Regions from separate parts of the Streptomyces sp. AK02-01A genome, predicted to be linked through region 1. Evidence: riboswitches for the same ligand, from Rfam matches in the RefSeq annotation. Region 1 holds a riboswitch; each other region holds the start of a gene.

The links. Region 1 has a riboswitch for cyclic di-AMP ahead of PV679_RS15110 (M23 family metallopeptidase). Riboswitches for the same ligand answer to the same signal wherever they lie in the genome.
Region 2: it holds a riboswitch for cyclic di-AMP, as region 1 does, so the genes downstream of both, PV679_RS33430 (M23 family metallopeptidase) here and PV679_RS15110 (M23 family metallopeptidase) in region 1, are expected to answer to the same signal.
Region 3: it holds a riboswitch for cyclic di-AMP, as region 1 does, so the genes downstream of both, PV679_RS31470 (LysM peptidoglycan-binding domain-containing M23 family metallopeptidase) here and PV679_RS15110 (M23 family metallopeptidase) in region 1, are expected to answer to the same signal.
Region 4: it holds a riboswitch for cyclic di-AMP, as region 1 does, so the genes downstream of both, PV679_RS12255 (transglycosylase family protein) here and PV679_RS15110 (M23 family metallopeptidase) in region 1, are expected to answer to the same signal.

What each region holds. Positions count from the first base shown of each region.
Region 1 covers NZ_JARBAE010000013.1:53,584-60,481, reverse strand. The annotation lists gene PV679_RS15125 (DNA topoisomerase IV subunit A) at 1-1,309, opposite strand, end outside; gene PV679_RS15120 (pitrilysin family protein) at 1,506-2,858, shown strand; gene PV679_RS15115 (pitrilysin family protein) at 2,876-4,258, shown strand; cyclic di-AMP (ydaO/yuaA leader) riboswitch at 4,448-4,617, shown strand; gene PV679_RS15110 (M23 family metallopeptidase) at 4,631-5,392, shown strand; gene PV679_RS15105 (GntR family transcriptional regulator) at 5,686-6,375, shown strand; gene PV679_RS15100 (HPr family phosphocarrier protein) at 6,582-6,863, opposite strand.
Region 2 covers NZ_JARBAE010000063.1:17,610-24,507, forward strand. The annotation lists gene PV679_RS33425 (aldo/keto reductase) at 205-1,149, opposite strand; gene PV679_RS33430 (M23 family metallopeptidase) at 1,368-2,417, opposite strand; cyclic di-AMP (ydaO/yuaA leader) riboswitch at 2,429-2,583, opposite strand; gene PV679_RS33435 (PP2C family protein-serine/threonine phosphatase) at 2,923-4,191, opposite strand; tRNA gene PV679_RS33440 (tRNA-Met) at 4,635-4,708, opposite strand; gene PV679_RS33445 (hypothetical protein) at 4,794-4,991, opposite strand; gene PV679_RS33450 (HAD family hydrolase) at 5,178-5,816, shown strand; gene PV679_RS33455 (inorganic diphosphatase) at 6,051-6,545, shown strand; gene eno (phosphopyruvate hydratase) at 6,637-6,898, shown strand, end outside.
Region 3 covers NZ_JARBAE010000051.1:38,194-45,091, reverse strand. The annotation lists gene PV679_RS31490 (aspartate aminotransferase family protein) at 1-651, shown strand, start outside; gene PV679_RS31485 (XRE family transcriptional regulator) at 747-1,382, shown strand; gene PV679_RS31480 (DUF6126 family protein) at 1,405-1,596, shown strand; gene PV679_RS31475 (tyrosine-protein phosphatase) at 1,627-2,424, opposite strand; cyclic di-AMP (ydaO/yuaA leader) riboswitch at 2,865-3,025, shown strand; gene PV679_RS31470 (LysM peptidoglycan-binding domain-containing M23 family metallopeptidase) at 3,028-3,972, shown strand; gene PV679_RS31465 (SGNH/GDSL hydrolase family protein) at 4,172-4,996, shown strand; gene PV679_RS31460 (STM4011 family radical SAM protein) at 5,010-5,855, opposite strand; gene PV679_RS31455 (STM4012 family radical SAM protein) at 5,863-6,898, opposite strand, start outside.
Region 4 covers NZ_JARBAE010000009.1:130,214-137,111, forward strand. The annotation lists gene PV679_RS12240 (nucleoside triphosphate pyrophosphohydrolase) at 1-904, shown strand, start outside; gene PV679_RS12245 (cytochrome P450) at 944-2,185, shown strand; gene PV679_RS12250 (transglycosylase family protein) at 2,345-3,295, shown strand; cyclic di-AMP (ydaO/yuaA leader) riboswitch at 3,771-3,943, shown strand; gene PV679_RS12255 (transglycosylase family protein) at 3,947-4,675, shown strand; gene eno (phosphopyruvate hydratase) at 4,998-6,281, shown strand; gene PV679_RS12265 (septum formation initiator family protein) at 6,449-6,898, shown strand, end outside.

The sequences.
Region 1 (6,898 bases):
CCAGGATGTACTGCGTCTGGATGTCGCTCAGCGAGAAGTGCTCGATGAGCCGCTCCTTCGCCTGCGCGGAGTTGTCGCTCGACCGGATCAGCCGGATGACCTCGTCGATGTCGATGAGCGCGACAAGCAGCCCCTCGACGAGATGCAGCCGGTCGCGCCGCTTGGTCCGCCGGAACTCGCTGCGCCGGCGCACCACCGTGAACCGGTGGTCCAGATAGACCTCCAGCAGCTCCTTCAGCCCCAGCGTCAGCGGCTGGCCGTCCACCAGCGCCACATTGTTGATACCGAAGGACTCCTCCATCGGCGTCAGCTTGTAGAGCTGCTCCAGCACCGCCTCGGGCACGAAGCCGTTCTTGATCTCGATCACCAGACGCAGACCGTGCGCGCGGTCCGTGAGGTCCTTGACATCCGCGATGCCCTGGAGCTTCTTGGCCGAGACCAGGTCCTTGATCTTCGCGATGACCTTCTCGGGACCGACCGTGAAGGGCAGTTCCGTGATCACCAGGCCCTTGCGGCGCGCGGTGACGTCCTCGACCGTCGCGGTGGCCCGGATCTTGAAGGTGCCCCGGCCGTTCTCGTACGCGTCCTTGATCCCCGTCAGGCCGACGATCCGGCCACCGGTCGGCAGATCGGGACCCGGTACGAAACGCATCAGCGTCTCCAGGTCCGCGGCAGGGTGCCTGATCAAATGGCGTGCCGCCGCCACGACCTCGCCGAGATTGTGCGGCGGCATGTTCGTCGCCATCCCGACGGCGATTCCGGAGGCGCCGTTGACCAGCAGATTCGGATACGCGGCCGGAAGCGTGACCGGTTCTCGCTCCTGGCCGTCGTAATTCGGCTCGAAATCGACGGTGTCCTCGTCGATCGATTCCGTCATCAGTGACGTGGCGTCGGCCATCCGGCACTCTGTGTAGCGCATGGCGGCCGGCGGGTCGTCATTGCCGAGCGAGCCGAAGTTGCCGTGGCCGTCGACGAGCGGCAGCCGCATCGAGAACGGCTGCGCCATCCTGACGAGCGCGTCGTAGATCGACGAGTCTCCGTGCGGGTGAAGCTTTCCCATCACCTCGCCGACGACGCGCGCGCACTTCACATAGCCACGGTCGGGGCGCAGGCCCATCTCGTTCATCTGGTAAACGATGCGGCGGTGCACCGGTTTCATGCCGTCCCGGGCGTCCGGCAGGGCCCGGGAGTAGATCACCGAGTACGCGTACTCGAGGAAGGAGCCCTGCATTTCATCGACCACGTCGATGTCGAGGATCTTCTCCTCGAAGTCCTCCGGCGGCGGGGTCTTCGTGCTGCGGCGGGCCATCGCTGCTGCGGCTCCTTCACAGGTTCTGTACGGCAACTTCTTGAACTGACGCGGACCATTGTGGACCGCGCCTCTGACAACGCCGACCTCGACCCGTCGTTGAACGTACCGGGCACGGGAACTTCGCCAGGTGGCAGCACGCTTGCATACAGTGGCAGGACTTCTCCATATCGCGATCGAAGGGACGTACATGCCCATGGGTCACACGGCCACAGCGCAGGCCGGTTCCGGCGGCCTGACAGCGACTGAGCACCGGCTGGCCAACGGCCTGCGCGTGGTGCTCTCCGAGGACCACCTGACCCCGGTCGCCGCGGTCTGCCTCTGGTACGACGTCGGCTCACGCCACGAGGTCAAGGGTCGTACAGGACTCGCTCACCTCTTCGAGCACCTGATGTTCCAGGGCTCGGCGCAGGTGAAGGGAAACGGGCACTTCGAGCTGGTGCAGGGAGCCGGTGGTTCGCTGAACGGCACCACCAGCTTCGAGCGCACCAACTATTTCGAGACCATGCCCACCCACCAGCTTGAGCTGGCGCTCTGGCTGGAAGCCGACCGGATGGGCTCACTGCTCGCCGCGCTCGACGACGAGTCCATGGAGAACCAGCGGGACGTCGTCAAGAACGAGCGCCGCCAACGGTACGACAATGTGCCCTACGGTACGGCCTTCGAGCGGCTGACCGCGCTCGCCTACCCCGAGGGTCATCCGTATCACCACACTCCGATCGGCTCGATGGCCGACCTGGACGCCGCGACCCTGGAGGACGCCCGCGCGTTCTTCCGGACGAACTACGCGCCGAACAACGCGGTGCTCTCCGTCGTCGGCGACATCGACCCGGAGCAGACGCTCGCCTGGGTCGAGAAGTACTTCGGCTCGATCCCGGCTCACGACGGCAAGAAGCCGCCGCGCGACGGCGCCCTTCCCGAGGTCATCGGCGAGGAGCTGCGCGAGGAGATCCACGAGGAGGTCCCGGCGCGCGCGCTGATGGCCGCCTACCGGCTGCCGCACGACGGCACCCGCGAGTGCGACGCCGCCGATCTGGCGCTCGCCGTCCTCGGCGGCGGCGAGTCCTCCCGGCTGCACAACCGGCTGGTGCGCCGGGACCGGACCGCCGTCGCCGCGGGCTTCGGCCTGCTGCGCCTGGCCGGCGCGCCCTCGCTCGGCTGGCTGGACGTGAAGGCGTCCGGCGGCGTGGAGATCCCGCGGATCGAGGCCGCCGTCGACGAGGAGCTGGCCCGTCTCGCCGACGAGGGACCGACCGCGGAGGAGATGGAGCGGGCGCAGGCCCAGCTTGAGCGCGAATGGCTGGACAGGCTCGGCACGGTCGCGGGCCGCGCGGACGAACTGTGCAGGTTCGCCGTGCTGTTCGGCGACCCGCAGCTCGCACTGACCGCCGTGAACCGGGTGCTGGACATCACCGCCGACGAGGTGCGGACGGTCGCCGCGGCGCGGCTGCGCCCGGACAACAGGGCGGTGCTGGTGTACGAGCCGCTGACCGCCGCCGACGACGCCGCCGATGACGAGAACGACGAGCACGAGGGGGCGGACCAGTGAGCGACGCTGCCGTGACCATGGACTTCCATCCGCAGCCGGCCCCTGGCGAGGCCAGGCCCTGGGCCTTCCCGGCTCCCGAGCGCGGCACGCTCGACAACGGCCTGACGGTACTGCGCTGCCACCGCCCCGGCCAGCAGGTGGTGGCGGTCGAGATCAATCTGGACGCTCCGCTGGACGCCGAGCCCGAGGGGCTCGACGGCATCGCCACGATCATGGCGCGGGCGTTCTCCGAGGGCACCGACAAGCACAGCGCCGAGGAGTTCGCCGCCGAGCTGGAGCGCTGCGGCGCCACGCTCGACGCGCACGCCGACCATCCGGGCGTACGGCTCTCCCTGGAGGTCCCCGTCTCCCGGCTGCCCAAGGCGCTCAGCCTGCTGGCCGAGGCGCTGCGCGCGCCCGCCTTCGCCGACAGCGAGGTCGAGCGGCTCGTCCGCAACCGCCTGGACGAGATCCCGCACGAGACCGCCAACCCGGGCCGCCGGGCCGCCAAGCAGCTCTCCAAGGAGCTGTTCCCGGCCGCCTCGCGCATGTCCCGGCCGCGCCAGGGCACCGAGGAGACCGTGGCGGGCATCGACGCCGCGGGCGTACGGGCCTTCTACGAGGCGTATGTACGTCCCGCCACGGCCACCGCGGTGGTCGTCGGTGACCTCACCGGCGTCGATCTCGACGAGGTGCTCGCCGACACGCTCGGCTCCTGGACCGGTGACACCGCCGCTCCCCGTCCCGTGCCGCCCGTGACCGCCGACGACACGGGCCGTGTGGTCATCGTGGACCGCCCCGGCGCCGTACAGACCCAGCTCCTGATCGGCCGGATCGGCGCCGACCGGCACGACCGGGTCTGGCCGGCCCAGGTGCTGGGTACGTACTGCCTGGGCGGCACCCTCACCTCCCGGCTCGACCGGGTGCTGCGCGAGGAGAAGGGCTACACCTACGGCGTGCGGGCCTTCGGGCAGGTGCTGCGCTCCTCGGCGCCCTCCGAGCCGGGCGGGCCGACGGGCGCCGCGATGCTCGCCATCAGCGGCTCCGTGGACACCGCGTCCACGGGTCCGGCGCTGGAGGACCTCTGGCAGGTGCTGCGCACCCTCGCGGCCGAAGGTCTCACCGACGCCGAGCGCGATGTGGCCGTCCAGAATCTGGTCGGGGTCGCACCGCTCAAGTACGAGACGGCGGCCACCGTCGCCGGCACGCTGGCCGACCAGGTCGAGCAGCATCTCCCGGACGACTTCCAGGCGCAGCTCTACGCGCGGCTCGCGGAGACCGGCACCGTCGAGGCGACCGCCGCCGTGGTCAGCGCCTTCCCGGTGGACCGGCTCGTCACCGTGCTCGTCGGTGACGCCGCTCAGATCAAGGAGCCGGTCGCGGCTCTGGGAATCGGTGAGGTGACGGTGGTCACCGGCTGATCCGGCCAGTGAGAGGGACCCCGGCGAACCAGTTCGCCGGGGTTTGTCTTTATGTCCTCTTTGTTGGAGAGACGGCCTGTCTGCCCTGTGGTGTGCGCTACAAATGGGCCGCTCTGTTTGGTATTTGAAAGATGACCCGCTTAGCGTCGGTCCGGCTGTTCGCCAGTTGCCCGCCGCGACCGCGGCGCCGGACAGCCATCGCCGAGTCCCCGTCAGGCGCGAGCCTGGGGAGCCGGGGACCCACACGCAGTCCCCGGGGTGAATCGGACGCCTTCGCACCAACCCGTGCGGAGGGGTCCGTAGGAGACCTTCCTGCTCCGAACCCGTCAGCTAACCCGGTAGGCGAGAAGGAAGGAAAGGACCAGCCTCTTCATGGCGTTCACCCGTGCCACCGGGAAGCATCGTGCCCGCAACCGCAGGATCCGCAGGGGCGTGAGCATCGCCGGTGTCGCGACGCTCACCGCCGGCGGCGCCATCGGTACCCTCGCTTCTCCGGCGCTCGCCGCCGACACGGACGCTCCGTCAGCCCGGCTGACCGGCCTGGCCCAGGCCATCGCCATCGACCACTCCCTGGCCGGCGCGATCGACGACCAGGCCGAGGCCCAGCGCGCCGCCGCCGAGCGGGCCGCGGCGATGGCCAGGGCGGAGCGCATGGCCGAGGCCCGCGCCAAGGAGGTCCGTGCCGCCGAGGAGCGCGCCGCCCGCGCGGCCGAGCGCAAGCGGCTGAACGCCTTCCGGCTTCCCGTCGCCGGTTCGTATGTCACCACCGGGTACCGGTCCGGTGGCTCTCTCTGGTCCTCCGGAAGCCACTCGGGTGTCGACTTCCGCGCCGCGTCCGGCACGCCGGTCGTCGCCGTGGGCGCGGGCACCGTCGTCGAGGCCGGCTGGGCCGGCTCGTACGGCTACAACGTCGTCCTCCGGATGAACGACGGCACATATACGCAGTACGGCCATCTCTCGTCGATCGGCGTCTCGGCCGGTCGGAGTGTCACCGCGGGCCTGCGGATCGGGCTCTCCGGTGCGACCGGCAACGCGACAGGTCCGCACCTCCACTTCGAGGCCCGGACCGGCCCGGACTACGGCTCCGACATCGATCCCGTCGCCTATCTGCGCACGCACGGTGTGAACGTCTGACTGACAGGACCGACAGGACCGACAGGACTGACAGGACCGACAGGACCGACAGGACCGACAGGATGGGCAGCTTCCGGCTGTTCCGGCTGTTCCGGTTCATTCCGGCCGTTTTGAGTTGTCCGACCGTTTCCGAAGGCCCCGGTTCCGTGCCGGGGCCTTCCGCGTCCGCCGTACTGGCCAAAAGATATCCATCGATTCCGGGCACCCATCGGAATTTCTCGTTGATTGCAATAGAGTCACGGAACAGGAGTCAATCGGCAGCGTTTCGCGCGGATTAAAACGGAGGTTCGGACATGCGCATTCCCGCGCACTCGGTATGCACAGCGATCCGTGACGACATCATCTCCGGTGTATTCGAGCGCGGCGCCAGACTGACCGAGGAGCAGCTCGCGCGGCGCTACGGCGTCTCCCGCGTCCCGGTGCGCGAGGCCCTGCGCACCCTGGAATCCGAGGGTTTCGTGACCACGCGCCGCCATGTCGGCGCGTGCGTGGCCGAGCCCACGGAGCAGGAGGCGGCTGACCTTCTGGAAGTGCGGCTCCTGCTGGAGCCGCTGGGAGCGGCGCGCGCGGCCCAGCGCCGTACGGAAGCCCATCTCAAGGTGTTGCGCGGCCTGGTCAGGCTGGGCCAGGAGCGGGCCCGCCGCGGTCAGGGCGAGGATCTGCGCTCGCTCGGCGCCTGGTTCCACGAGACGCTCGCCCAGGCGTCCGGAAGCCCCGCGCTCACCGCGCTGCTCACCCAGCTCAGACACAAGATCGCCTGGATGTACATCGTCGAGCAGCCCGCTCATCCCGTGGAGTCCTGGGCGGAGCACGGCGCGATCGTGGACGCGGTGGCGCGCGGTGACGCGGAGCGCGCACGGACGCTGACGGCGCTGCACGCGGAGCGCACGGCGGTGGTGCACCGGCTGCGGCGGCCGGATCGCGGCCGGGAAAAGGTGAGGGCTTCGCAACATGCCGTAAACATCGCGAGTGCCCGCAATTAACAATCGCGCCGTATACAAAGAGAAGAAATACGTGGGCCGTATTCTTTGCTGCCCGTACAAAAACTACGGAGCCGCGGTGCGCTGAATTCCGCGCACCGCGGCTCCGTCATGAAAAAGTCCCGTACGGCCCTGTCTGTACGGGACATTTTCGTCCGACATTTTACCGTCGAGACGTTTACCGCCGAGACATCACCGGTCGGCCGACGTCAGACGGTCTCGGGAAGCTCGTCGAGACCTTCGGCGACCAGCTTCGCCAGCCGGTCCAGAGCGGCGTCGGCGCCGTCCGCCTCGGAAGCCAGCACGATCTCCTCGCCGCCCTGCGCGCCCAGGCCGAGCACCGCGAGCATGGAGGCCGCGTTGACGGGGTTGCCGTCGGCCTTCGCGATCGTCACGGGGACGCCGGTGGCCGTGGCGGCGCGGACGAAGATGGAGGCGGGGCGGGCGTGCAGGCCCTCGGTCCAGCCGACGTTGACGCGGCGCTCAGCCATGGTGTTGCCCTTCAAGTCTCATGATGTTGTCTAGA
Region 2 (6,898 bases), on a different contig from region 1:
AATCCGACCCCGACGAAGAGGCTTCCGCCATGCTTTCCCCCGAGTGCTCTCTCCGAAGTGCGTGCCACCGCACATCCGCACAACAGTGTGGCACTCAGGACAAGTTGACGGCGATCACTCCACCGGCGGGACCGCCTCGGCACGGATCCGGCCTGCGCGGTTCTGAAGGCCCCGGACGTCAGCCGCCGGGCCGGCCTTCAGACGTCAGGCCGACGCGGCGGTGAGGTCTCCCAGCTCCTCCGCCGTCAGCTCCAGCTCGGTCGCCGCCAGCAGCGAGGGAAGCTGCTCAGGGATCCGCGCGGACGCGAGCGGCGCGACGACGGTCGGCTGCGCGGCCAGCCACGCCAGCGCGACGGTCGCGATCTCGGCGCCTCGCGCTCCGGCGATCCGGTCCAGCGCGTCGAGGACCTTCACACCGCGCTCGGTCTCCAGATGCTTGCCCGCGCCCTCGGCCCGCGCGCTCTCGACCTCCGTCCCCGGACGGTACTTCCCGGTGAGGAAACCGGAGGCCAGAGCGGAGTACGGCACGGCGGAGAGCCCGTAACGGGCCGCGGTGTCCTGGAGCGCGCCCTCGTACGTGTCGCGCGAGACCAGGTTGTAGTGCGGCTGGAGCGCCACATAGCGGGCCAGTCCCTCGCTCTCCGAGAAGGCGAGTGAGGCCGCGAGCCGGTCGGGACTGATGTTGGAGGCGGCGATGGCACGCACCTTGCCGTCCCTCACGAGCTGGTCGAGCGCGGTGATGATCTCCTCGACCGGCACGCTCGGGTCGTCGAAGTGCGTGTAGTACAGGTCGATGTAGTCCGTACGCAGCCGCCGCAGCGACTCCTCGGCGCCGGCCCTGATGGTCTCCGCCGAGAGGCCCATGTACCGCGGATGGCGGCCGACCTTGGTCGCGAGAAGCACCTCGGAGCGATTGCCACGTGAGGCGAACCAGTCGCCCAGGACCGTCTCCGACTCACCGCCCTCGTGACCCGGCGCCCAGGCGGAGTACATATCGGCGGTATCGACGAAGTTGCCGCCGACGGCGGCGTACGCGTCGAGCACGGCGAAGGACTGCTTCTCGTCGGAGGTCCAGCCGAAGACATTGCCACCGAGGGCGAACGGGAAGACCCGGAGGTCGGAGGTGCCCAGCTTGCGCAGATCAGTCATGGGTGAATTCAACCGCCTCGGTGGTACGCCGTATTCCGCTTCCGCGCCCTGTCCCGCACCTTTTTCCACGGTCTTTCCCTGCCGCTCGCTCGCACCGCTCGCAGGCACCGGCCGCACGCACCGGCCATGTGCGCCGTCCACAGGCGTTCCGGTGCGGGAACGGCCGACGGCTCCGACACCTGGAGGGAGCGTCGGAGCCGTCGGGACCGCGGGCTGAGTCAGGGTGTGAGGCCCTTGCCGCGCAGCCAGCTCATCGGGTCGATCCCCGCACCGTCCGGCGTGTGCACTTCGAGGTGCAGATGCGGACCGGTCACATTGCCGGTCGCGCCGACGCGCCCGATGACCTCGCCCGTGGAGACCTTCTGTCCGGCGCTGACGGTCATCGAGGACTGGTGGCAGTACCAGATCTCCGTACCGTCATCCAGCTCCAGGACCGTGCGGTAGCCGTACGAGCCCGACCAGCCGGCCGACTTGACGGTGCCGCTGTGCACGGCCTTGACCGGCGTACCCGTCGGGGCCGCGAAGTCCAGACCGGTGTGGTAGCCGGAGGACCACATGGAGCCGGCCTGACCGTAGGTCGAGGTGAGCGTGTACGAGGAGGTCGGGAGGGCGTAGCTGGCGGCCAGCTTGGCGAGACGCTCCGCCTCGGCCTTGGCTCTGGCCTCCGCCTCGGCCTTCTTCTTCGCCGCCGCGGCCTTCTTCTCGGCGTCGGTCTGCTGCTTCTTCGCCTCGGCCGCGGCCTTCTCGGCCGCCGCCGTCTCCGCGGCCGCCTGCTGCGCCGCGTCGGCCTCGCTCTGCTGCTGCTCGGCCTGCTGGAGGATGCGCGCCCGCAGGGCCTCGCCCGCGTCGGTGGTGCCCTGTTCGGCGTCGGCGGTGGTGAGGCCGGCCGTCGTGAGCGGAGCCGCGGCCAGGACGTTGTCCGGCTCGGCATCGTGCGACACGAGGGAGCCCACGCCCGGCAGCGACTTGGCGTCCGGGAGATTGTCCGTGATCGTGTCGGGCAGGGATATGGAGACAGCGGGCTTGTCCTGCGCGGTGGCTATGCCGCCCGCGCCGACGGCGGCTATGACGCCGACGCCGAGGACCGTGGAGCTACGGGCGATCCCATTGAGGGCGATCCCATTGCGCTGCTTGGCGACGCGGTGCCTGCCGCGTACGGGGCGGACGGACTCCTCGGTGGGGTTCCATTCACCCCATGCCCTGTCCGGCTCGATCCCGGAGGTGTGAGTTTCGAAGAGGGCTTCGGGGGCAGGCTGATTGGACGCCACAGGGGCGCACTCCTTTCCTTCCTTCTCGCCTACCGGGTTAGCTGACGGGTTCGGAGCAGGAAGGTCTCCTACGGGTGCTCTTTGCCGCACAGGGCAGCGAAGGACGCCCGATTCACCCCAATGTGTGGTTCCCCGGTTCCCTGGCGGGATTCGGCGCGTGCGCACGGCGCCGCCTCTTACGACGGCTGGGACGACCGCGCTGCGTTATCGAACGTTAATAGAGACCGGGGCTTTATTCCAAGCCGTTCCCGGTAATCGTTAACGACTTCGCATCGGACTTACCGGGATATAAATGGCCACAGTCGGACGAATTCTTCGCACCAGAAAGCCTCGGCCATTCCTGATGGTGTGTCAGATGTTATGCGCAGCGGTACCTGTCGATTACCGACAGTGAATCGACTCATGATTCGACTCGGGATCGACTCGGGATCGACTCGGGATCAACTCGGGATCAACTCGGCGAATCAGCCGCGCCGGCCGGCGCCAGGTCCGGGCCCACTCGCCGTCAAGGAGTGACGGGCGTCACACGACGCCACTCCGGCTGCTGCCAGTCGGCGGGCCGGCCGACCGCCAGCAGCGCCATGTCGTCCTGGCTCCCGCCACCCGTATGCAGCCGTACGTCCTCGATCAGCGCCTGCAACAGGTCGTCGGGCCCCTGGAAGATCCGTCCACTGAGGCGCTCGCTCGGGACGTAGAAGACTCCCTGGTCGTCGCGCGCCTCGGAGAGTCCGTCCGTGTAGAAGAGCAGCGTCGCCCCGTCCGGATACGCGGCCTCGTCGGCGCGGTCGGGCCAGGCGCCCAGTTCGCTCATCCCGAGAGGCAGCGCGGGATCGGTCGGTTCGAGGATCCGCACCACACCGTCACCGCCCAGCAGCAGCGGCTCGGGATGGCCCCGGTTGACCAGCCGCACCACATTGCCGCTGTGCGGGATCTCGGCCAGCACGGCCGTGGTGAATCCCTCGAAGGCGTCAAGCCCGTCCCGCCGCGAGCCCTCGCGTGTGATGGCACGCTCCAGCCGCTGCGCCACTCCCTCCAGCGTGGTCTCCTGCTCGGCGGCCTCGCGGAAGGAGCCGATGACCACGGCCACCGCTTCGACCGCCTCAAGCCCCTTCCCGCGTACGTCTCCGACCACCAGCCGCACTCCGTACGGCGTGTCCTGCACGGCGAACAGGTCACCGCCGATGAAGGCGCCCTCCTGCGCCGCCTCGTACCGCGCGGCGATACGGAGTCCGCCGATCCGCTCGGCGGGTCTCGGCAGCACCGCCCGCTGCGCGGTCTCGGCGATGATGCGGGCGGAGGCGAGGCGCTCGCCGCTGCGCCGGACGACGCCGTTGATGTACAGCGCGAGGATGGAGACGGTCAGCACGGTCAGCAGCTCGGTGAGCGACGCCGGATCCGTCATCGACTGGTTGTGGAAATTCAGTCCCAGCTCGGCGATCAGCGCGGCGAGAGCGACCAGCAGCGTACCGAGCATCGGGTAGAACGGCGCGGCGACCAGCGGAGCGGCCGCGAAGAGCGGAGAGGCGGTGATCCGCGCGGGCGTCACCAGATCCAGCACCACACCGGCGACGATCACCAGGCCGGGCAGGATACGGACCAGCCCGCGGCCGGAGCGGCGGCCCACACCGTGGCTCGCGCTGCGGCTGGTGACGCGGCCGGTGCTGCCGGCGCCCGCCCAGAAACCCGTCCTGTCCTCGGCCCAGAACCCGGCCTCGTCCCCGCCGCGGCGGTCGCCGCCGCCGATGCCCTCTCCGAGCTTCCCTAGCTTCACCACCAGTGGTCTCCTGCCGGTCCGCTACGGCTGCGGACGGTACCGCGCTCCACCCAGGCTGATCGCTGCCGCTTCCGGCGGCGACTCGCCTTCGGCCGAGTGGGCTACGAGGCCGGTTCCCGCGGGCCGGACCCTCACGGGTCGGACGGCCAGGCGGGCAGCCGGCCGGGCAGTCGGTTCAATCGGTCAGATGGCGCTCGGCGTGCACCTTCATGGCGTCCGTACGAGCACAGCCGTCCCTTCACCGTACTTGCCACAACCGGCGAAACGTGGATCATCCATGTACCGCCGTGCGATGCCGATGACAATCGGTCCGGCGACCTCGGCGATGACCGACAGCCGCGCGCGGTGACGCTGTCAGACGCAGAGGACAGCCGCCGGACGCGGTGGGCCGCACACGACGAAGGCCCGGATCCTCAGGATCCGGGCCTTCGTTCTCTTCGAAGTAGCGGGGACAGGATTTGAACCTGCGACCTCTGGGTTATGAGCCCAGCGAGCTACCGAGCTGCTCCACCCCGCGTCGTTGAATCTGACTCTACGCCATCCAGAGCAAGATCATCACCACTCGGTGTCGCGGCCGGTGCGCGACCCGGCGATACGCCGGATCAGGCCGCCTCGACGACATCGGCCCGCACCGCCGCCGCCCACTCCACCAGAAGCCGCTGATAGCGCTCCTGCTCGGCGGGCGGGAGCGCACCGCCGGCCCGCGCCCACAGGGCACGGATCTCCGTGTTGACAACAGCGGCGGACCTGACGGAACCGCGATCACCGGACGCAGCACAAGCGGACGAGGAAGCGAACATGAGAGCAAGGCTACGGCCAGCCACTGACAATCGGCAGAGCGTATCCCTCCGGGCCCTGTCCGATGGATCGCCGGTGGCCCGCGACAACCGGCACGGCACCTCGCCGCCGCCTTGCGATATCTCGCACCGGACGCCGCGGGATGATCCACGAAGATGGACCGGACAGCGCCTAGGCTTAGACCGGTGATCGAAACCTTCGTGTTCGACGTCGGCGAGACCCTCGTACGCGACGACCGTTACTGGGCTTCCTGGGCCGACTGGCTGGGCATTCCCCGGCACACCATCTCCGCCCTCGTCGGCGCGGCCACCGTCCAGAACCGGGACAATGCCGACGCCCTGCGGCTCATCAAGCCCGGCATGGATGTCGGCGAGGCCTATCGCGCCAGAGAAGCCGCGGGCCGCGGCGAACACCTCGACGAGTCCGATCTCTATCCCGACGTACGGCCCGCGCTGGCGGGCCTCCAGGCGCTCGGCGTCCGGGTCGTCCTCGCGGGCAACCAGACCGTCAAGGCCGGAGAGCTGCTGCGCGGCCTCGATCTTCCCGCCGATCTCATCGTCACCTCCGGCGAATGGGGCGTCGCCAAGCCGTCGCAGGAATTCTTCGCACGCGTCATCGACGTGGCGAAGGCCCCGCCCGAGACGACGGCGTATGTCGGTGACCATCCCGCGTACGACCTGTTCCCCGCCGTGGAGGCCGGTCTGCGCACCGTCCATCTGCGGCGCGGACCCTGGGGCTATCTGTGGGCGGACGACCCGGATGTGATCGCGGCGGCGGACTGGCGGATCGACAGCCTGACGCAGCTCACATCGATCGTCGCGGACTGAACAGCGCCGGGCCGTCACGCGGACCGGGCCCGGTCCGGCCGGACTGGCGGCCCACGCGAGTTGGCGCACACTTGAAGTGCGCGCGCTCCCTGCCGGTGCGGGGGGGCTCATTGGCATCGCGGGCACTCTTCGCCGACCGTTCCTGGCCACCTCGTGACCAGGAGGAGCCATGCCCATCGCCCGCTCTCCTCCGGCGGTCACAGCCGGTGGCGTGCTCGTACGAAGGAGTCCGCGATGGAATTCGATGTGATCGTCGAGATCCCGCAGGGATCGCGCAACAAGTACGAGATGGACCACAAGGCGGGCCGCATCCGGCTGGACCGGATGCTGTTCACCGCCACCCGCTATCCGGCCGATTACGGCTATATCGAAGGCACCCTCGGCCGGGACGGCGATCCGCTGGACGCGCTCGTGCTGGTCGGTGAGCGGACCTTTCCCGGCTGCGTGATCCGCTGTCGGGCAATCGGCATGTTCATGATGAGCGATGAGAAAGGGCCGGACGAGAAGGTCCTGTGTGTGCCGGCCCAGGACCCACGCCGCGCCGGTACGCGGGACATCAGCGACGTCTCCGAGTTCGATCTGCTGGAGATCAGCCACTTCTTCGAGGTCTACAAGGACCTGGAGCCCGGCAAGTCCGTGGAGGGCTCGCACTGGGAGGGCCGCGAACAGGCGTACCGGGAGATCGACGCCTCCAGGGCCCGCGCCGTCGAGCAGGCGGGCGCCGGATGAGCGGCGGGCTCCGGCCGCCGGTGCGGCAGCGACGCGGCAGCCCGGGCGGAGGACGTTCCAGGAATCGCGGGGCCGATCCGGGAGGCCGTTCCTGATGCTGCGTATCGCGCGTCTGCACGCCACCGAGATCCTCGACTCCCGCGCCCGCCCCACGCTCGCCGTGACCCTGACCACCGACAGCGGTCTGCGTGTCCGGGCCGGCGTCCCCTCCGGAGAGTCCACCGGCTCCCGGGAGGCGGCCGAACTGCGCGACGGCGACCCGCACCGCTTCGCCGGACAGGGAGTTCAGCAGGCGGTCTCCCATGTGAACGTCCAGATCGCCCACGCACTCGTCGGCCAGCGGTTCGCGTCGG
Region 3 (6,898 bases), on a different contig from region 1:
GGCGACTTCTACGCCTACCAGCACGAGGAAGGAGTGGAGCCGGATCTCGTCTGTGTGGCGAAGGCGCTCTCCGGCGGCTATGTCCCCGTCGGCGCGACCCTCGGCAAGGACTGGATCTTCAAGAAGGTCTACTCGTCGATGGACCGGGTGCTGGTGCATTCGGCGAGCTTCGGCTCCAACGCGCAGGCCATGGCCGCGGGCCTCGCCGTACTGTCGGTGATGGAGGACGAGAAGATCGTCGCCAATGCGCGGACGACCGGAGATCTGCTCAGGTCACGGCTGGCCGCGCTCGTCGACCGCTATGAACTGCTGCACGAGGTGCGAGGCCGGGGCCTGATGATCGGCATCGAGTTCGGCCGGCCGAACTCGATCAAGCTGCGTGGCCGGTGGACGATGCTCCAGGCCGCCCGCAAGGGGCTCTTCGCGCAGATGGTGGTCGTACCGCTGCTCCAGAAGCACCGCATCCTCACTCAGGTCTCCGGCGACCATCTCGAAGTGATCAAGCTGATTCCGCCGCTGACCATCGGAGAGCGAGAGGTCGAGCGCTTTGTCGACGCCTTCACGGCCGTCATGGACGACGCCCATGGCGGCGGCGGACTGATGTGGGACTTCGGGCGGACACTGGTGAAGCAGGCCGTCGCCAACCGGTGATCGGTACGGCGCTCCCGGGTCGGCGCCGAGCCGGTGGAGTTTGCCTCTGAGGTAAGAAATTTGCCCCAGAGGAAATATCCTGGCGCAATAGAGGCATGCGTACACCTCCCGCCGGAGAGCCGGCCGACGAAGCGCCCGGCCGGCTCTCCGACGAGCTGCCCGATGTCGCGCCGCGACTGCGCGAGCTGCGCCGCGACCAACGGCTCACCCTGGAGTCCGCCGCCCGGCGGGCCGGGCTCTCTCCCGCTCATCTCTCCCGGCTGGAGACGGGCCGCCGCCAGCCCTCGCTGCCCATGCTGCTGGCCCTCGCCCGTATCTACGGTACGACCGTCTCCGAGCTGCTCGGCGAAGTGCCGCCGGAGCGCGACCCCATTGTCCGGGCCGGCCGGGCGGAGCCCGTCGAGGCCGACGGCTGGACGTACCACCAGGCGGGCGGCTCGGGCCGGGCCATGCAGCCGCTCCGGGTCCAGGTGCCGTACGGAGCCCAGGGCGATCTCGTGCGTGTGCACCCGGGAGAGGAGTGGCTCTATGTCCTCGAAGGGCGGCTGCGGCTGAGTCTCGGAGACGCCGTGCATGTGCTCGACCCGGGAGACAGCGCGCACTTCGACTCGCTCACTCCGCACCGGATCGCGGCGGCCGGACCCGCCGGGACCGAGCTGCTCTTCGTCCACACCCTGCTGCAGAGCCCCGCCGCCGAGCTGTGCCTCGGCGGCGGGGCGCATCGCGGCTGATCCGTCAGAGAGGTCTGTCACCATGTCAGAGAATCCCGTTCCGGACCCCGCCGGTACGCCGGCCGGCCGGGAAGACCTGCCGGCACGCGCGATGAATCAGGAGAAGAAGTTTCCCAGAGGGCTCGTCATCCGGCTTTTCGCCTATCTGGTGGCCGGTCATCTCTTCGCGGGCTTCCTCTATCTGCTCTTCGAGCTGGGCGCGCGCGGTCAGTAGCGGTCGGCGCCGGCCTGACGGCGGCGCGCCTCAGGAAAGCAGGCGGGCGCGCAGCCGCTCGCGGGTCTCGGGAGTGAGTCCGAGGCCCGCCGACAGATAACGATCGGTGCTGCCCCAGGTCTTCTCGATGGTCTCGAAGGCCGCGGCGAGGTATTCGGACCTGGCGTCGAAGAGCGGGCTGAGCAGCTCCATCACCTCGGCGGACATCGCGGCGGGCGAATTGTCGCTGCGGCGGATCGGATAGCGCCGCCGCGGTTCGTTCGACTTCAGGTAGTCCGCCTCTATCGCCTCGCGCTCGACGCCGACGGCCAGCAGCGACACCGCTATGGAGAGGCCGGCCCGGTCCTTGCCCGCCGCGCAGTGCATGAGGGCCGGGACGCTGTCCTCGGCCAGAGCGTGCAGCACCCGGCTGTGCTCGGCGGTGCGGTCCGTGATGATCGCGCGGTACGAGTCGGTCATCCGAGCCGCGGCCTTGCCGTCCGCGAGGAGCGAGCGGAGCTGGTCGAGATCGCCGTCCCGAACCATCAGCCAGAACTCCGCGCCGTCCGCCGGATCGGTGAGCGGGATGTTCACATTGCGTACACCTGCCAGTTCCACGTCCGCACCGTCGAGCTTGAGGTCGGCGGCATTGCGGAAGTCGAAGACGGTGTGCAGTCCCAGCGACGAGAGGAAGGCGGAGTCGGCCGAGGTGGCGTTGGCGAGATGGCCGCTGCGGAAGAGCCGCCCGTGCCGCACCTGCCGGCCGTCCGTGGTCGGCAGTCCGCCCACGTCGCGGAAGTTGCGTACTCCGGTCAGCTCGGGCTCGGTCGACGGGACCTGCTGCGTCACGGCCTGCTCCTCCGTGTCTGACGTCGGCGCCGCTCGCCGACGATTTCGTCTTCTGACACTACGACATCAGTTCTCAGGACATTCGAGTTCGCCATCTCGGGAGCGAATGCGAACTATTCGGACATCGCACGAAGATACAAATCGCCCAAATGTGCATCTGTCCGGATTGGTATGTTTCGCATAACGTGCCCCGGTCCAGGGGGAGATGGGTTTCGGCTGGTGAGCAGGATCATATCCGTGACGGTCCGTGGCGGCGGCGCGAATCGGAATTGCCGCGACGCACGGAATTCGAAGATCGTAATCCACGCAGGGTGACCGGAAATCCAGGGTGATATCGGAGCGTGTGCCACCGTAGGGAATAAGCGGCTTGTTAATGCCCTCCCGGCTCGCCTACGTTCAGCCTCAATCCAGGCGGACCGCCGAATCCTGCCGCCGCTTGGAATTCGCACTCACCCATCCACGTGTGGCAGGAGCGGGGGACCCAGGTAGTACGCCGTTCCGGATTATCGGACGGCTCGGGGTGAAGTCGCGCAGTACGCGCGGCAGGGCATCTCCAGCCCTAACCCGACAGCTCACCTCGCAGGCGCCGGAGAGGAATTGACCATGCCCGCGAAGGGTAAGCACCGCCGCACCAGGACCAGCCCGTTCAGCCGTGGCCTTCTCGCCGCCGGTACGGGCGGCGCCGCCATCGCTCTTCCGCTCATCGGCGCCACCGGCGCGCACGCCGCCGAGAAGGCCGCGCCCGCCACCGAACCGCACGCCGTCTCCGCTGCCGCGCAGACCATTCAGCAGGCGTCCGCCAAGAAGACCGCCGCCAAGGCTCCGAAGATCTACTCCGTGGTCGCCGGTGACTACCTCTCCAAGATCGCCGCCGAACAGCACGTCCGGGGCGGCTGGCACAAGCTGTACGCCGACAACCGTGAGGCCGTCGGGTCCGACCCGTCGCTCATCCACCCGGGCCTGAAGCTCACCATCGGCGCCACGTCGAAGGGCAACCACTCCAAGCCCGGCGGCAGCCACTCGAAGCCCGGCGGCAATCACTCGAAGCCCGGCGGCAACGCTCCGGCCAAGCCCTCGGAGGATCCCGCTCCCGTCAAGACCGAGACTCCCGCCGCCGACCCGGTGGACGACAACAGCGGCTCCGGCTTCACACTGCCGGTCGACGGCATAGCCATCGGCACGCCGTACCAGGCCAGTGGCAGCAACTGGTCCAGCGGCTACCACACCGGTGTGGACTTCCTGGCTCCCTCGGGCACCGTCGTGAAGGCGGTCGGCGCGGGCACCGTCGTCTCGGCCGGCTGGGGCGGCTCGTACGGCAACCAGGTCGTCATCCAGCACGAGGACGGCCACTACTCCCAGTACGGCCACCTGTCCTCCATCTCCGTCTCCGAGGGCGACAGCGTCAGCGAGGGTCAGCAGATAGGACTCTCCGGCGCCACCGGCAATGTCACAGGACCGCACCTGCACTTCGAGATCCGTACGGGCCCCGACTACGGCTCGGACATCGACCCGCTGGCCTTCCTCCGCGAGCACGGCGTCTCCGTCTGATCCCGAACGCCCCGTACCGAACCGGTATTCCGTCCGAAGGACCGGTGGGTCAACACCTCCGCCCGGCACCGAAAGTGCCGGGCGGAGGCCATTGCGCCTATTCCCGCTTGGACGAAACTTGACCGATGGCATATCTCACCGCCGTCAACGGCTTCTTACGGTCGCGTAGGTCACATCTGCGAGTGAAAGATGACCGGTTGTGGCAGACGATTCGAGATCCAGAAGAAGCGGCGTATTCACGTCGTACGCAGCGATCGGTGACAGCTTCACCGAGGGCGTGGGAGATCTGGGACCCGACGGGCTGTATGTCGGCTGGGCCGACCGGCTCGCGGTCCTGCTGGCCGACCAACTGCCGGTCTCCGGCGAAATAGTGGATACCGTGCACGGCGATTTCCGGTACGCCAATCTCGCGGTACGCGGCCGGCTCCTCGACCAGATCGTCGACGAACAGATCCCACGGGCGAAGGAACTCGCCCCGGACCTGGTGACCTTCTGCGCCGGCGGCAACGACATCATCCGTCCCGGTACCGACCCGGACGATGTCGCCGAGCGCTTCGAGCGGGCCGTGGCCGACCTCACGGGCGCCGTCGGCACGGTCATGGTGACCACCGGATTCGACACCCGCGGGGTCCCTGTCCTGCGCCATCTGCGCGGCAAGATCGCCACGTACACCGCCCATGTGCGGTCCATCGCCGACCGCTACGACTGCCCCGTACTCGATCTCTGGTCCCTCAAGTCCGTCCAGGACCGACGGGCCTGGGACGGCGACCGGCTGCATCTGTCACCCGAGGGACACACCCGCGTCGCGCTGCGCGCCGCGCAGGTGCTGGGCCTCGATGTGCCGGCCGATCCGGACCAGGCATGGCCGCCGCAGCCGCCGCGCGGCACGTTCGAGGTCCGGCGCGACGACATCCACTGGGCGCGCGAATATCTGGTGCCCTGGATCGGACGCCGGCTGCGCGGCGAGTCCTCCGGCGACCATGTGGCGGCCAAGCGGCCCGATCTGCTGCCGCTGAAGCACTGACGGCGAGGCGGCCCTACATCGCCGCCGGGATCCGCTCCAGCACTCCGCCGGCGAACACGTCGTACAACGGCAGCGTCTCCAGGTGCACATAGCCGATATGGCAGTCGCACAGAGCCAGCGGGCAGGCCCGGGGACCGAGGGCCCGCCGGTACGACCCGTCGTAGAGATTGCCCAGCTCGGCACGGACGAAATGGCAGCGCCGCACGGTGCCGTCGCCGTCCACCGAGATCACCGACTCGCCCGTACGGCACGGCAGACCGGCCGAGCGGTGCGGATGGCGGCTGTACGGGAACAGCGGATCGAGGTCCGTCCACCGGGCGGCCTCCTCGTCCGTATAACTGTGGCCCTCGGCCGCGTTGATCCAGAGATAGACGTCCGCCGGCAGCTCGGCGCGCAGCCGGAGCGCGTGCTCAAGATGGCCGGGCAGACCGACGACGCCCACACTGAACCGGACGCTCCGGCGCGCGAGGTCGTGGCACTTTCCGAGGAAGCGGTCGTACGGTGTCTGTCCCGGGTGGTACGTGCACCACAGCGCCAGCGTCCCGGGATCGGCGTCCTCGACCCAGTCGGTGCGACCGCTGAGGTTCGTCTGGATGGCCACCCGGCGGATGTGCGGCAGCCGGGACAGCTCGGCGAGTGTCCCGCGGTACCAGGAGCGGACCAGCCCTTCGCCCCACGGCGTGAACAGGAGCGACAGCCGGTCGCCGGACTGCGCGGACGCCCACGCGGCGAAGCGCTCCAGCGCCGCCCGGTCGGCACGTAGCTGGTCAGTGGTGTCCCGCCGCTTGGCGAACGGGCAGTACGGACAGTCGTAGTCGCAGGACGCGAGCGGACCGCGGTAGAGGATCGTCAGGTCCACAATGGACTCATTTCTGCTCGTACGCGGCCATCGCGGCCCGTACGGCGGGGGAGAAGAGCGCCGGGCCCAGGGCGTCCGAGTGGGCGAGCCCCTCGGAGGAGAGACGCAGCAGGCCGGGCTCCGCGCTCTCGTCGAGCCAGCCGAGCGCCGCGAACAGGTCCAGCTCGGCGGGGAAGTCCTCGGCCGGTCCGCCACCGAACCGCTCGCGATAGCCGGCCACCTCCATGCCGCGCGCCTGGAGGACCGACTGGAGGAGATGGCGGCGCCGCGCCTCGTCCTCGTCGATCCGATGGCCCACCTCCGCCCGGGAGAAGTCCTCCGTCGCCGTGTACCGGTCGATGATGTGCCGTATCTCGTGGGTGCCGACGGCGTAGTCGAAGGAGTAGTGGAGGCGGGAGGTGTACGAGCGGGCTCCGCAGCCGAGACCGATCATGCCGTCGGTCTGGCACGCGTAGTCGTCGGCTCCCTCGGACGCGGAGCCCGGACGGCGGAACATCCGCATGGACACCTGCTCGTAGCCCCGGTCGAGGAGATGGTCGCGGCCCTGCCGGTACAGCCGCAGCCGCTGGGCGTCCCAGGCGGCGTCGCCTCCGGCTCCGAGCCGGCCGAGACCGGTCAGTGGCCGTATGTACAAAGGATAGAGATACAGCTCCTCGGGGCTCCAGGCGAGCGCGGCGTCCAGGGAGTGGCGCCAGCTCTCCTCGGTCTGGCCGTCGATGCCATAGATGAGGTCGATGTTGAGGACCGGGATCCGGGCGTCACGTATCCGGCCGAGCGCCGTCTCGACGTCGGCGCGGCGCTGCGGGCGTACGGCGGCCTTCGCCTCCGCGTCGACGAAGCTCTGCACACCGATGCTGAGGCGGGTGGCGCCGCGGTCGGCGAGGACGGCCAGCCGGTCGGCGGTGGCCGTGGCGGGCGATGTCTCCACGGAGAGCGGCACAGCCCGCAGATCGGCGCCCATCCGTTTCTCCGCGATGTCGCACAGCCGGTCCAGCTCACCGGCGTCGAGGAAGGTGGGCGTGCCGCCGCCGAACGCGGCGGCG
Region 4 (6,898 bases), on a different contig from region 1:
CTGGCAGACGCTGCGCGCCGCCGACCGGGTCCTGTGCGCCGATGCCGGCCATCCGCAGCTTCCGTATCTGCGCGAGGCCGGCATCACCGTCGAGTTGGCCGCGCCGACCGCGCGGGAACTGGTCGACGACTGCGCGGGCGCCCGCACGATCGTGGTCGTCCCCTCCGGCGAGGGCGACGGGACCGACGCGGCGCTCACCGACGGCCTGGCCCGGCTGGCCGGCTCCGGCCGGTACCGGATGCCGGACCTGGAGCTGCTGCCGGGCTCGTACGACCTGCCGGGCGCCCGGCTCCTCGATCTTGTCCAGGTCATGGACCGCATCAGGGCCGAGTGCCCGTGGTCCTCGACCCAGACGCACAAGGGCCTCGTCAAGTACGCCATCGAGGAGGCGTACGAGCTCGTCGAGGCGATCGAGGACGGCGACGGCGACGAACTGCGCGAGGAACTGGGCGACGTGCTCCTCCAGGTCGTCTTCCACGCCCGTATCGCGCAGGACGGCCTGGACGAGACGATCGAGCCGTTCTCCATCGACGATGTGGCCGCCACGATCGTGGAGAAGCTGATCCACCGCCATCCTCATGTCTTCGGCGATGAGAAGGCGGAGACGCCGGAAGAGGTCAAGGCGCACTGGCTCCGTACCAAGGCGGTCGAGAAGCAGCGCGACTCGGTCACCGACGGAGTGCCGCTGGGCCAGCCCGGTCTCGCTCTGGCCGCAAAGCTCGGTGGCCGCGTCCGGGCCGCCGGGCTGGACGTACCGCTGCCGCGGGGCCAGGGCGTCGGATACGAACTGCTCGCGCTGGCGGTACGGGCGGAGGAGGCCGGCGTCGACCCGGAGACCGCGCTGCGGGCGGCCGCCCGTACCTACCGGGACGCGATCCTTGCCGCCGAGGAGCGGAAGAGCTAGGCGGTCTTCGCGGGCCCGCGACGGCGTTACTGTCGATGGATGTCTTCATCGCCCGCGCCCGAGCTCTTCACCTGGGAGTTCGCCGCCGATCCGTATCCCGCGTACGCCTGGCTGCGTGAGCACGCGCCGGTGCACCGCACCGCGCTGCCCAGTGGCGTCGAGGCATGGCTCGTGACGCGGTACGGGGACGCCAGGCAGGCGCTCGCCGACACACGGCTCTCCAAGAACCCCACGCATCACGCGGGAACGGCGCACGCCAAGGCGAAGACGGGCATCCCGGGCGAGCGCGGCGCGGAGCTGATGACGCATCTGCTCAATATCGATCCGCCCGACCACACCCGGCTGCGGCGCCTGGTGTCCAAGGCGTTCACACCTCGCCGGGTCGCCGAGTTCGCTCCGCGCGTACAGGAGCTGACGGACCGTCTCATCGCGGACTTCGCCGGGAAGGGCCAGGCGGATCTGATCCATGACTTCGCCTTCCCGCTGCCCATCTACGCGATCTGCGATCTGCTCGGCGTGCCGCGTGAGGACCAGGACGACTTCCGGGACTGGGCGGGCATGATGATCCGCCACGGCGGCGGACCGCGCGGCGGGGTCGCGCGCTCGGTGAAGAAGATGCGCGGCTATCTCGCCGAACTCATCCACCGTAAGAGGGAGAACCCCGGCGACGATCTGATCTCCGGACTGATCCGCTCCAGCGACCACGGCGAGCATCTGACCGAGAACGAGGCCGCGGCGATGGCCTTCATTCTGCTCTTCGCCGGGTTCGAGACCACGGTCAATCTGATCGGCAACGGAATGTACGCGCTGCTGCGCGACCCGGAGCAGCGTGCCCGGCTGCGCGGCTCGCTGGACGCCGGAGAGACGGAGGCGCTGGCGACGGCTGTCGAGGAACTGCTGCGTTACGACGGCCCCGTGGAGCTGGCGACCTGGCGATTCGCCACCGAACCGCTGACGCTGGGCGGGCAGTCCGTCGCGGCGGGCGATCCCGTGCTGGTCGTACTCGCCGCCGCCAATCGCGATCCGGCGCGGTTCACCGATCCGGACACGCTCGATCTCGCACGGCGTGACAATCAGCACCTCGGATACGGGCACGGCATCCATTACTGCCTCGGTGCGCCGCTCGCCCGGCTGGAGGGACAGACCGCGCTCGCCACACTTCTGACCCGCCTTCCGGATGTACGGCTTGCGGAAGATCCTTCCGATTTGCGCTGGCGTGGCGGGCTCATCATGCGTGGATTGCGCACACTTCCGGTGCAGTTCACGCCATTGTCCGACTGACGGATGATCAGAGGTCAACTGACGGATCATCAGGAATGTGACTTTCACGTGATCTCCGCTGCATCGACTTGTGACAAGCGTTCGAGTACCGCTACGTTCACCGACGACTCGGCAGCCACACGCCGTCGTCGTTTTGACAGTCACACGGAAGGCAATCGCATGCGCTCCGGGAACGGCCGACACCGTCGACCTCGCCAGGCACCCGCTCTGATCGTCGCGGCGGGGGTGACCGGATCGGCCATCGCCATTCCGCTGCTCGGTGCCACCGGCGCCGGCGCGGCGGAGGCGTCCACCTGGGACCACGTCGCCGAATGCGAGAGCGGCGGCATGTGGAGCGCGGACCTCGGCAATGGCTACTACGGCGGACTCCAGATGTCCCAGGAGACCTGGGACGCCTTCGGCGGCGGGAAGTACGCGTCCCGCGCCGACCTCGCCAGCCGCTCCCAGCAGATCGCGATAGCCGAGAAGGTGCTCGCCGCACAGGGCCCGGACGCGTGGTCGAGCTGCGCGTCCATCTCGGGGCTGACGAACGACGGTGCCGCGCCCGAGGTCGACCCGGGCGTCGCCGCCGGTGTGACCGGGACGCCGAAGGAGAAGCGGGACGCCGGTCGCACCGACGACGACTCGGCCGCGGCGGACGCCACGACCTCCACGGGCGCCGGGCAGCGGACGGACGAGGCGGACGCGCCGGCCTCCTCCGCCACCACGCCCGGCACGTCGAAGTCCGCGACCGGTTCCGGCGAGAAGGGCTCCGCCGAGGACGGCTCCGGCGCGGACGGTGCGGCTCCGGTCAAGGGCAAGCACCGCGGCGGCGTCGCCTCGAACGATGCCACGCCGGGCAATTCGGATGAAGACCGCGAATCCGGCCGTCATGCCTCACGCGGTGACGGATCGACACGTGATGCGGACGGCATCACGGACGAGACGGGTGTGGTGAACGGCGCGTCCGGTGAATACACCGTCCAGACCGGTGACTGCCTCTGGGAGATCGCCGACGAGCGGAAGGTGCCCGGCGGATGGTCGGCGCTGTACGAGGCGAACAAGGAGACCGTCGGCTCCGATCCCGACCTCATCCTTCCTGGCCAGAGCCTTGATCTCAGCGTGAACTAGGGCCTGTTGCGAAGGTCCCGCCTGGCCCGCGACGCCTGGCACGGGCGCTCGCCGCGTTGTCGGAGTCGTTGGAGTCGTCGGATTCGGCGGAGTCGTCGGGGTGCGTCCAGTCCGTCGACGACGCCGATCCTCCGCCTTTCGGTCGCACGCACCAGACGCCGCGGGCCCCGCCCTCCGGGCGGACGGCGCCACTTTCGGGACACGCCCTGGCGGGAATTGGCCCCTGTATGTCCGCTTCTGCGCAAGTGAGAGATGGGTCTCTTCGCCGCAACTGGGTTCCTTTGGGCTCCTGATGCGCCTGATTCGTCTCTCACCTGCGGAAACGTGTTCGCGTTAAGGAGAGATAAGGGCGATTTCACCCTGGTTGTGCTCCATTGAACAACCGGGAGACCTGTGATTACGGTCTGAACCGCTCGCACCGCGGGCCCCGTCGACCGTCACGCCGAATCCTGCCGTCGGTCGAAGGGAGTAGTCGTCGCGTCAAGCGCCGAAGGCAGGAGCGGGGGACCCAAGGAAGGCGCCGGGCCCGGCCGTCGAGAGACGACCGACGACCGGCTAGGGGTGAAGTCGTGTGCGCGAGCACGCGGCCGGGCAACTCACTTGGCCCGAACCCGACAGCTGACCTCGTAGGCGTCGGTGAGGAGATGTTCCATGCCGCGTTCCAGCAAGGGCAAGCACCGCCGCCCGTCCAAGACCGCCCGCTACGCCACCCTCGCCGGAATCACCGGTGCCGCCGTCGCGGCCCCGCTGATCGGCGCCACGTCCGCCTCCGCCGCGACCGCCACCGAGTGGGACCAGGTCGCCCAGTGCGAGTCCGGCGGCAACTGGTCGATCAACACCGGCAACGGTTTCTACGGTGGCCTCCAGTTCACCACCTCCACCTGGGCCGGATACGGCGGCACCGCCTACGCGCCCCGGGCCGACCAGGCGAGCAAGTCCCAGCAGATAGCCGTCGCCGAGAAGGTCCTCGCGGGCCAGGGCAAGGGCGCGTGGCCGACCTGCGGCGTGAACCTGTCCAACGCCGCCTATGACGGTGGCTCCGCCGACTCCGCCACGCCCGAGCAGACGCCCGAGCAGTCGGCGCCCGAGCAGCCTCAGCAGTCGGCGCCCGAGCAGCCGGCGCCCGAGTCGCGGCCTCAGCAGTCGCGGCCGGAGCGGCCGGCCCGGAGCGAGGCACAGCCCGCCTCGCGCGGTGAGGCCCGTCCCGCCGCGGTCGAGAAGGGCGACGGCGAGTACAAGGTCACCTCCGGCGACACGCTCTCGAAGATCGCCGAAGCCCATGACGTCGAGGGCGGCTGGCAGAAGCTGTTCGACCTGAACAAGGACATCGTCCACGACGCCGATCTGATCTTCCCGGGTCAGCAGCTCCATCTGAGCTGACCCCTTCCCCGGCCGGCGACCCCTCCAGGCCGGCCTCTGGCCGGCTGCCCCCGCCGGCCACGCGGCGGCCGTCCCCGCGGCCGCGCGGGTCACCCCGGTCCGGCGCGCTTCCCCCGTACGCGCCGGGCCGGGGTTTCCGCTGTCACCGGCCCCTCCATACGGAATCCCGGCATCCGTTCCGCCCGGTCCGACCGGGATTCGTGCCGCATTTCGTCCCAGCGGGCGGGCACCGGCCAGTCGACGACCCCGGGCCGGTTAGGCTCATGTCGCAAGGCCAAGAAGACCCTGCACTTCAAGCGTCACATCCCAGAAGGAGATGCTCGTGCCGTCCATCGACGTCGTCGTAGCCCGGGAAATCCTCGACTCCCGAGGCAACCCCACGGTCGAGGTCGAGGTCGGCCTCGACGACGGCAGCACCGGTCGTGCTGCTGTCCCCTCCGGTGCGTCCACCGGTGCGTTCGAGGCCCTTGAGCTCCGCGACGGTGACCAGAACCGCTACCAGGGCAAGGGTGTCGAGAAGGCCGTCCTCGCCGTCATCGAGCAGATCGGCCCGGAGCTGGTCGGGTACGACGCCACCGAGCAGCGCCTGATCGACCAGGCGATGTTCGACCTGGACGCCACCCCGGACAAGTCGTCGCTCGGCGCGAACGCCATCCTCGGCGTCTCCCTCGCCGTCGCGCACGCCGCCTCCGAGGCCTCGGACCTCCCGCTCTTCCGCTACCTCGGCGGCCCGAACGCGCATCTGCTGCCCGTTCCGATGATGAACATCCTGAACGGCGGCTCGCACGCCGACTCCAACGTGGACATCCAGGAATTCATGATCGCCCCGATCGGCGCGGAGTCCTTCTCGGAGGCGCTGCGCTGGGGCGCCGAGGTCTACCACACGCTCAAGAAGGTCCTGAAGGAGAAGGGGCTCTCCACCGGCCTCGGCGACGAGGGCGGCTTCGCGCCGAACCTCGACTCCAACCGCGCCGCGCTGGACCTGATCCTCGAAGCCATCAAGGCCGCCGGTTACGCACCCGGCAAGGACATCGCGCTCGCGCTCGACGTCGCCGCCTCCGAGTTCTACAAGGACGGCTCGTACGAGTTCGAGGGCAAGTCCCGTTCGGCCGCCGAGATGACCGAGTACTACGAGGACCTCGTCGCCTCGTACCCGCTGGTCTCCATCGAGGACCCGCTGTTCGAGGACGACTGGGCCGGCTGGAAGGTCCTCACGGACAAGCTCGGCGCCAAGGTGCAGATCGTCGGTGACGACCTGTTCGTCACCAACCCGGAGCGTCTGGCGCGCGGTATCGAGGAGGGCGCCGCCAACGCGCTGCTCGTCAAGGTCAACCAGATCGGCTCGCTGACCGAGACCCTGGACGCCGTCGAGCTGGCCCAGCGCAGCGGCTTCAAGTGCATGATGTCCCACCGCTCCGGTGAGACCGAGGACGTCACCATCGCCGACCTCGCCGTCGCCACCAACTGCGGTCAGATCAAGACCGGCGCCCCGGCCCGCTCCGAGCGCGTCGCCAAGTACAACCAGCTTCTGCGTATCGAGGAGATTCTCGACGACGCGGCGGTGTACGCCGGCCGCAGTGCCTTCCCGCGCTTCCGTTCCGCGTAAGCACGGACCGTCAGCACGCAGTACGAGGACGAGGGCCGGCCGGCCCGTCGTCCGCGCCGGTGTCCGGGAGACCGGACAGGGCGCACAGGCGGAGCGTAGCGAAGCGTCCCCGGCCGCGGTCCCGTACCGTGTCCGGGGACGTACGCACGTAACTGTGGAGGCGAGCCATGGCCGGGAACCGGGACCGGTTCTCCACCGCGACCAGGCTGCGGCTGCTCGGCGAGCAGACCGCCGCCCGCGTCTACCGCTCGCAGAGCCGCAGGCAGGACCAGCGGTCCCGGCTCACCGGCCGGGCGGCCTTCCTCGCCCTGATCGTGTGCACGCTGGTGCTGGCGCTCGCGTATCCGATGCGGCAGTACGTGTCGCAGCGGAACGAGATCGCCGAGCAGGAGCGGCTGGCCCGCGAGGCACGGCTGCGGGTCGAGGAGCTGCGTGACGAGAAGGCCCGGCTCCAGGACGACGCGTACATCCAGCGGCTGGCCCGCGAGCATCTGCACTATCTGCTGCCGGGCGAGACCGGTTACACCGTGATCGACCCGGGCGCGGCGGAGCAGGAGCGTGAGGAGCAGGGAGCGGCCGACCGTCCCTGGTACTCGAATGTGCTGGAAGGCGTCGAC